3 regions of the Phyllobacterium sp. GQ127 genome follow, and region 1 is predicted to be linked to each of the others. Evidence: predicted binding sites of a transcription regulator. Region 1 holds the regulator's gene; each other region holds the start of a gene.
What was found. The regulator LexA, encoded in region 1, represses DNA repair genes until DNA is damaged. The targets are predictions, from matches to a motif close to TGTTCNNNNTGTGTTCNG.

Region 1 (2,272 bases):
TGGCGATAGGGCTTTTGCTTCTTCTATTTCTTTCAACGTGGTTGCGCCTGCTTGCCTTGCCATTGGTAGCATTGGCAATTGGTTTGACGGGACGGGCATCCTATCCTGCGATTATGGTCTCAGAAGACGGAAAACTGGTCGCGTTAAGAACGGACGACGACCATCTGGCGATCAATAAACAAGTGGGCAGCGCCTTCAGCCTCGATAATTGGCAGTTGGGGTATAGGGCCGGGCAGATCATTAAGCCGGCAATGAAAGGCGAGGTTGCAAGCGGCGCTCAATTCGAATGTGCCGATAAGCTTTGCACTGCCCGGGAGCCAGGAGGATTAATCGTTGCCTATACCGATGATGCAACAAGAACAGCAGATGCATGCCTAGAAGGGGATATCATCATTTTGGCTTTTGCCGCGAAGGCTACAAATTGTCCAAATGCTGGAAAATTGTTGCTTTCATCGCAAATGCTGGCGCTCAAAGGCGCTGCGGAGATCAGGTTTGATGCTCCACAATCTGACTCTGTCAAAGCCGATTCCACACCAGTTGGCACCGATTTGGCAAAACAAGAGCTTTCTCAACGCCTGAATTCGGTTGATATAAAGTATGCGATTGGCACGCCCAATCGCCCTTGGAATAATTACCGCATCTATTCCCGCGCCGCGCGCAATCTTGAAGAGCGGCAACTATCCAAGAAACCACCGGATACAAGCAATAAAATGTAGTTCGGCGTTTATGGTAGTCCCAAACATTTTTCGCTAGCTGCTATTCTGTGGCTGTTCGAATGGAGCCTACGAACAAAAGCACACCGTCCAGCGAAGCGTAAACGCCATCAATATCTGCGTATCAGACCGACCAGCTTGCCCTGTACCTGAACGCGGTCCGGTCCAAAGATGCGGGTTTCATAGGCGGGGTTTGCTGCTTCGAGAGCAATGGATGCACCTTTTCGGCGAAAACGCTTCAACGTTGCTTCTTCATCATCCACGAGTGCCACAACGATTTCACCGGGGCTCGCGGTATCTCCGCGCTTGATAACAACAGTGTCGCCGTCAAAAATACCCGCTTCGATCATGGAGTCACCTTTGACCTCAAGCGCATAATGCTCACCGCTGCCGATCATATCGGGCGGGAGATTGAGCATGTGAGTCTGGTTTTGAATTGCAGCGATCGGCACACCGGCAGCGATACGTCCCATAACAGGAATGCTGATCATGTTGGCAGCAACAATATCGGCAGTGCTTGCTTGCGGGCGAGGCGGCGCAACATTTCGTCCCAAACTGCCTTCAATAACGCTCGGAGAAAATTTGCGTTGCGCGTTCAGACCCGGCGCAATTGAGTCGGGCAGGCGAAGCACTTCCAGCGCCCGTGCCCTATTTGCTAGCCGACGAATAAATCCTCGCTCCTCCAGTGCGGTAATCAGGCGATGAATGCCGGATTTAGATGCGAGATCAAGTGCATCCTTCATTTCATCAAAAGAAGGGGGAATGCCCGTTTCCTTCAACCGTTCATGTATGAAGAGCAGAAGTTCATGTTGTTTGCGCGTCAGCATAGGGGCGATCCTTAAGTGTGGAATCGGAAAAACAAAACCAGAACAAACACTATATGTTCCAGTTGTGTTCCACAAGGATTAATATCTGGTATAAACCAGCCCTATATGCCCAATTACTCTGAAAATCAGATGGAATGACGCAAAATATGGGCCTATCCGCTTATCGGAGGACCGCTCGACTGGCGCACTGTGAGTTCTACGGGCCATAATTCATGAATATTGTCCACGGGTTCGCCATCAAGGACGCGCACGAGCATTTCAGCGATTCTCGTGGCGGCGGAGCGCATTGATGATCGCGTGGTGGTCATGGATGGAACCATGTTGCTGGCATTGAGATATGGAAAGACATCGTCATGGGTGATGAGCGATACTTGTTTGCCCAACTGATAACCCTTGTTGCGAACTGCACGTGACACACCCAAAGCGGTCATCATTGATCCTGCAATGATTGCTGTCGGTTGCGGAGTGCATGAAAGCAGCCGTTGCGTTTCACGAAAACCGATTTCATCAGAGAAGTAGTCGTGTACGATGAAGCGCGGGTCGATTTCGACGCCGCGTTCGCTTAGCGCTTGGCGATATCCGAGCTCGCGATGCTCAGAGAACGTAAACCCTCTTAACCCGTCAATCATGGCTATATGCCGATGTCCAAGGTCGAGGAGGTGGCTTGCGGCCTGATAGAATGCGCCCTGATTGTCGATATCCAGCCAGGCATGGGGCCTGTCTATGTTCGTA
Region 2 (2,272 bases), 530 kb from region 1:
AACCGGATCACGACTGCGCCCGGGAAATCCTTTTCGAAGCGTAGAATATTGTCTACCTCTGCCCCGCGCCAGCCATAGATCGACTGGTCATCATCGCCGACACAGCAGACATTCTTCGAACCCTGCGCGATCAGGCGCAGCCACATATATTGCGCGGTATTGGTGTCTTGATACTCGTCGACGAGAATATAGCGGAACTTGGCGTGATATTCCTTGAGGATGTCGGGATAGGCACGGAACATCCGGATTGGATGGCATAGCAAATCGCCAAAATCGCAGGCATTCAATGTTTTCAGACGGTTCTGGTAGGCGGTGTAAAGTTCGCGGCCCTTACCATTGGCAAACGACCGGGCATCGCCTTCAGCAATTTCGGAGGGTCCAAGCCCTTTGTTCTTCCAGCCATCAATCATCAGCGCAAATTGCTTGGCGGGCCAGCGCTTGTCATCCAGCCCTTCCGCCTGAATGATCTGCTTGATCAGCCTTATGACATCATCCGTATCAAGAATGGTGAAATCGGAGCGCAACCCCACGAGCTCCGCATGGCGGCGCAATAGCTTGACGCCGATGGAGTGGAACGTGCCGAGCCATGGCATGCCTTCGACAGCACCGCCGACGAGGACGCCAATGCGCTCCTTCATCTCGCGTGCTGCTTTATTAGTGAAGGTGACGGCGAGTATCTGGCTTGGCCAAGCTTTGCCGAGCGAAAGGATATGCGCAATACGGGAAGTCAGAACCCGTGTTTTGCCAGTGCCAGCACCAGCCAGAACGAGTACAGGCCCTTCGGTGGTTTCAACCGCCAGTCGCTGTTCGGGGTTAAGTCCATTGAGATAAGGTGGTGCACTACGCGCCTGCATGGCGCGTGCAGCTATGCCCGAAGGCTGGCGGGGCGCATCAGGTTCGTCGAAAAACGGAATATCGTCAGGTAATCCAGACATTTGAACCCAATGTAGTGATTCGGTACCGAAAAACCAGAAAAATGCGATACAAAAAGAGAACAATTGCAATTAGCCCCCCACTTTCAATTGAAGTGGGCGGTTGAAATATCAAGTCAGGATATTGCGTCACTCGATTTATGAGCCTACCCATTTTGATTAATGACTCGTGACTTCAAGGTTTTGACAGCCGATGGCAACATTCGTCGCCTCATGTCAGGATCATCTGGTTTTGATTGAGATCGGAAAGGGACTTTCCTCATGGCAATCACTCTCACGGCACTCGTTTTCCTTCTCATTGGCGCGGCTCTTGGCGTCGGCGGTGTATGGCTCGCTGTCCTGGGCGGCAGTTGGTATTATATCATTGCTGCGCTTGCGTTCCTTGTGGTTGCTTTTCTGCTCTTCCGTAGGCGGTCATCCGCTCTGCTGCTTTATGCTCTGCTGGTGGTAGGAACGCTTGGCTGGGCCATTTGGGAAATCGGCTTCGACTGGTGGCAGCTTGCGCCACGCGGCGGCGTCATCATGATCCTTGGGCTGTGGCTGCTCACACCATGGATCAGGCGGGGCTTGAATTCATCTGCAAGCGGTGCTGGTTCTTCCTCCGCTGTTCCGGCTCTGTCGTTGTCCGTTGCTGTTGTTGTGGCGCTGGTTGTTGCAGGCTATTCGATGACCCAGGATCCGTTGCAAATTACGGGTGAATTGAGCAGGGAAATTGTCTCGGATACTGTCGATCTGGGCGGCAATATGCCGGAGGGCGATTGGCACCAATATGGGCGTACGCCCTATGGTCAGCGTTATTCACCGTTGAAGCAGATCACCACCGAAAACGTTGACAAGCTGCAAGTCGCCTGGACCTATCAGACTGGCGACGTCAAGTTGCCGGAGGATGTTGGCGAGACCACTTATCAGGTCACGCCGCTCAAGGTTCGCGGTACACTTTTCATCTGCACGCCGCACAATTGGGCCATCGCGCTTGATGCGGCAACAGGCAAGGAAAAGTGGAAGTTTGATTCCAATTCCGGCATGAATCCCGATCGTCAACATCAGACCTGCCGGGGCGTTTCCTATTATGCCGATCCTGCTGCCACACCAGGCAAGCCTTGTGCCGAACGCGTCTATCTGCCGACGTCCGACGCGCGTTTGATTGCGCTTGATGCGGCCAATGGCCAGATTTGCTCGTCCTTTGCTGACAAAGGCACGCTGCATCTTGAAAAAGGCATGCCCTATAACCCCGCAGGCTATTACTATTCCACATCGCCGCCCGTTGTTGCGGCGGGAAAGATCATAATCGGTGGCGCGGTCAATGATAATTATTCGACGAAGGAACAGTCCGGTGTCAT
Region 3 (2,272 bases), on a different contig from region 1:
GAAAAGCGGATGGACGGATTTTCTACCATTTTTCACAGGGTTTCCTATGACAAAATCGGCACGTCCACGATTCAGTCACGAGCAACGGGTGGAGTGTTAAACGCCACTTTCGTCTTTGTGCTGCCGGGATCTCCCGGCGCATGCAAGGATGCCTGGGATAATATTCTGCAATACCAGCTCGATTATCGTCACATGCCCTGTAATTTTGTCGAGATCATGCCTCGGCTCGATGAACATTTGAAACGCGGTGGTAAGAGCTAAGCTGCTGGAATGATTTCCGCGCGTAAACGTTTCATCGCCAAACCACGGGCCAGATCAGCCGCCTTCTTTTCCGGCTTCAATAAGGCCATTGCCTGCCGCTTGGAGATCAACAGGCCATCGGCAATGGGGCTGCGTTTTGAAAATAGCCTGTTAAACAGCGGCTTACGGTGAACATGGGAGCAAGAGAAGCAGGCCGGGCCTTGGGAGCGCTCGACGTGAACAGCGACCGGCTCAATCCATCCATCGAGCAATCTTGCTCCGGGTTCCACCAGCAAAAACCATTCGCTGCGTGCCCGCCGGAACCCATCAATCAATGTCTGGTCCTGCAGAAAGATACAGCCAGCGGCATCAGCCACGCGGTGGGTCTGATCCGACGATCCGTAATCGACAATAATCACGTCGCTGAGAAGCCCTTCGACGGCTCCACCGACCAGCCCGGCAAGGGTTCTGGCTAACAATTCGTCTGAATTATGGGTTTCAATCAGGACGGAAATCATACCTAGCCAATATATCAATGTGACTAGAATTTCCATCCATCCTTTTACCTAAATTGTTCTTGATTTGTTCTCATTATTTGATAGGAATAGATTCACGCTCGAAGGTGCCACCGAATCGGTACCACCCTGGCAGGGAGAATGCAGATGAACATTGTAGTGCAGGCTGATAAGGCTGCTTTCGGAAGCGGCCGAGCACAACATGCCAACGCATTGATTGAAGATGCTGGTTTGCGCATAGACAGCGAACGCAGACGCGGCAGGGGCGCGGGTATGAATCCCACTGGCCGTTTCGAGGCGGAAAGCCGCCATGTCTATGATGATGGTTGGGAAACAATTGAAGATCTACCACCATTCAAGACTGACGTACAACTCGAAAAGCCCCGGACAATCATCACACGCAATGACTCGCCTGATATAAGTTTCGACAGGTCAATCAACCCTTATCGCGGTTGCGAGCATGGTTGCATCTATTGCTTTGCCCGCCCGACACACAGCTATATGGGATTGTCCGCCGGACTTGATTTTGAATCAAAACTCTTTGCCAAGCCTGATGCAGCAAAGATGCTGGACAGGGAATTGTCCAAGCCAGGTTATACTGCAAAGACAATCGCCATCGGCACAAATACCGATCCCTATCAGCCCATCGAGAAGAAATGGCGCATTATGCGCGATATTCTTCAGGTTCTGGAGGCTCATCAACATCCCGTTGGAATCGTTACAAAATCCGCGTTGGTTATGCGGGATCAGGACATTCTGGCGCGCATGGCTGAGAAGGGCCTCGCCAAGGTTTGTCTTTCAGTGACGACCCTTGATGGAAAGCTGGCGCGCACGATGGAGCCCCGGGCTTCAACGCCTACGCGCAGACTGCAAGCCCTGCGCAGTCTTTCCGATGCAGGCGTGCCTGTTGGTGTCATGGTGGCTCCCGTCATTCCCGGGTTGAACGATCATGAGATCGAACGGATTCTCGATAGTGCCCGTGCCATGGGTGCGCTGGAAGCTGGATATGTTCTGCTTCGTTTGCCGCTTGAGGTCAGCCCGCTTTTCAAGGAGTGGCTGCTTCGAAATTATCCCGATCGCTACCGGCATGTGCTTTCGCTTGTTCGTTCCATGCGCGATGGCAAGGATTATGATGCCGAATGGGGCAAGCGCATGCGGGGTGATGGCCCCTATGCCTGGCAGATCGGGCGGCGTTTTGAAATTGCTGCAAAGCGGCTCGGAATCAACATTAACAAGAGACGCCTGCGCACCGACCTGTTCGAGCCAACGCCCGGAAACGAGCAGTTATCCTTGTTTTAGACACGCTCTTCCATCAGGTGCGATCCCCATCCCCGCCTGATGGTTACCCTGGGTAGCTTTGCCCCATCTGCTACCCGGGGACTTGCAGAGAATCAGGACGGATGCGAGAGTCGCCGCAAGATGTCTCGATTACGTTCTGATTCTCTGCTGCTTTCCTTGCCCGCTGACAAGCCCGACTTTGCCAGTGAAAAGAAGCTCATGCGCTCCGGTGTCCAGTT

Region 2: a site for LexA is predicted at 980-997, ahead of AC6CHM_RS06165 (ATP-dependent helicase). Genes of this name have one in related genera too.
Region 3: a site for LexA is predicted at 813-830, ahead of AC6CHM_RS10960 (PA0069 family radical SAM protein). Genes of this name have one in related genera too.

The regions. Positions count from the first base shown of each region.
Region 1 covers NZ_JCAXDZ010000001.1:669,270-671,541, reverse strand. Annotated here, with positions in the region: gene AC6CHM_RS03515 (ComEC/Rec2 family competence protein) at 1-716, shown strand, start outside; gene lexA (transcriptional repressor LexA) at 824-1,540, opposite strand; gene AC6CHM_RS03505 (substrate-binding domain-containing protein) at 1,693-2,272, opposite strand, start outside.
Region 2 covers NZ_JCAXDZ010000001.1:1,200,902-1,203,173, reverse strand. Annotated here, with positions in the region: gene AC6CHM_RS06165 (ATP-dependent helicase) at 1-935, opposite strand, end outside; gene AC6CHM_RS06160 (glucose/quinate/shikimate family membrane-bound PQQ-dependent dehydrogenase) at 1,194-2,272, shown strand, end outside.
Region 3 covers NZ_JCAXDZ010000002.1:539,896-542,167, reverse strand. Annotated here, with positions in the region: gene moaB (molybdenum cofactor biosynthesis protein B) at 1-261, shown strand, start outside; gene AC6CHM_RS10965 (glycosyltransferase family 2 protein) at 258-794, opposite strand; gene AC6CHM_RS10960 (PA0069 family radical SAM protein) at 897-2,054, shown strand; gene rnhB (ribonuclease HII) at 2,175-2,272, shown strand, end outside.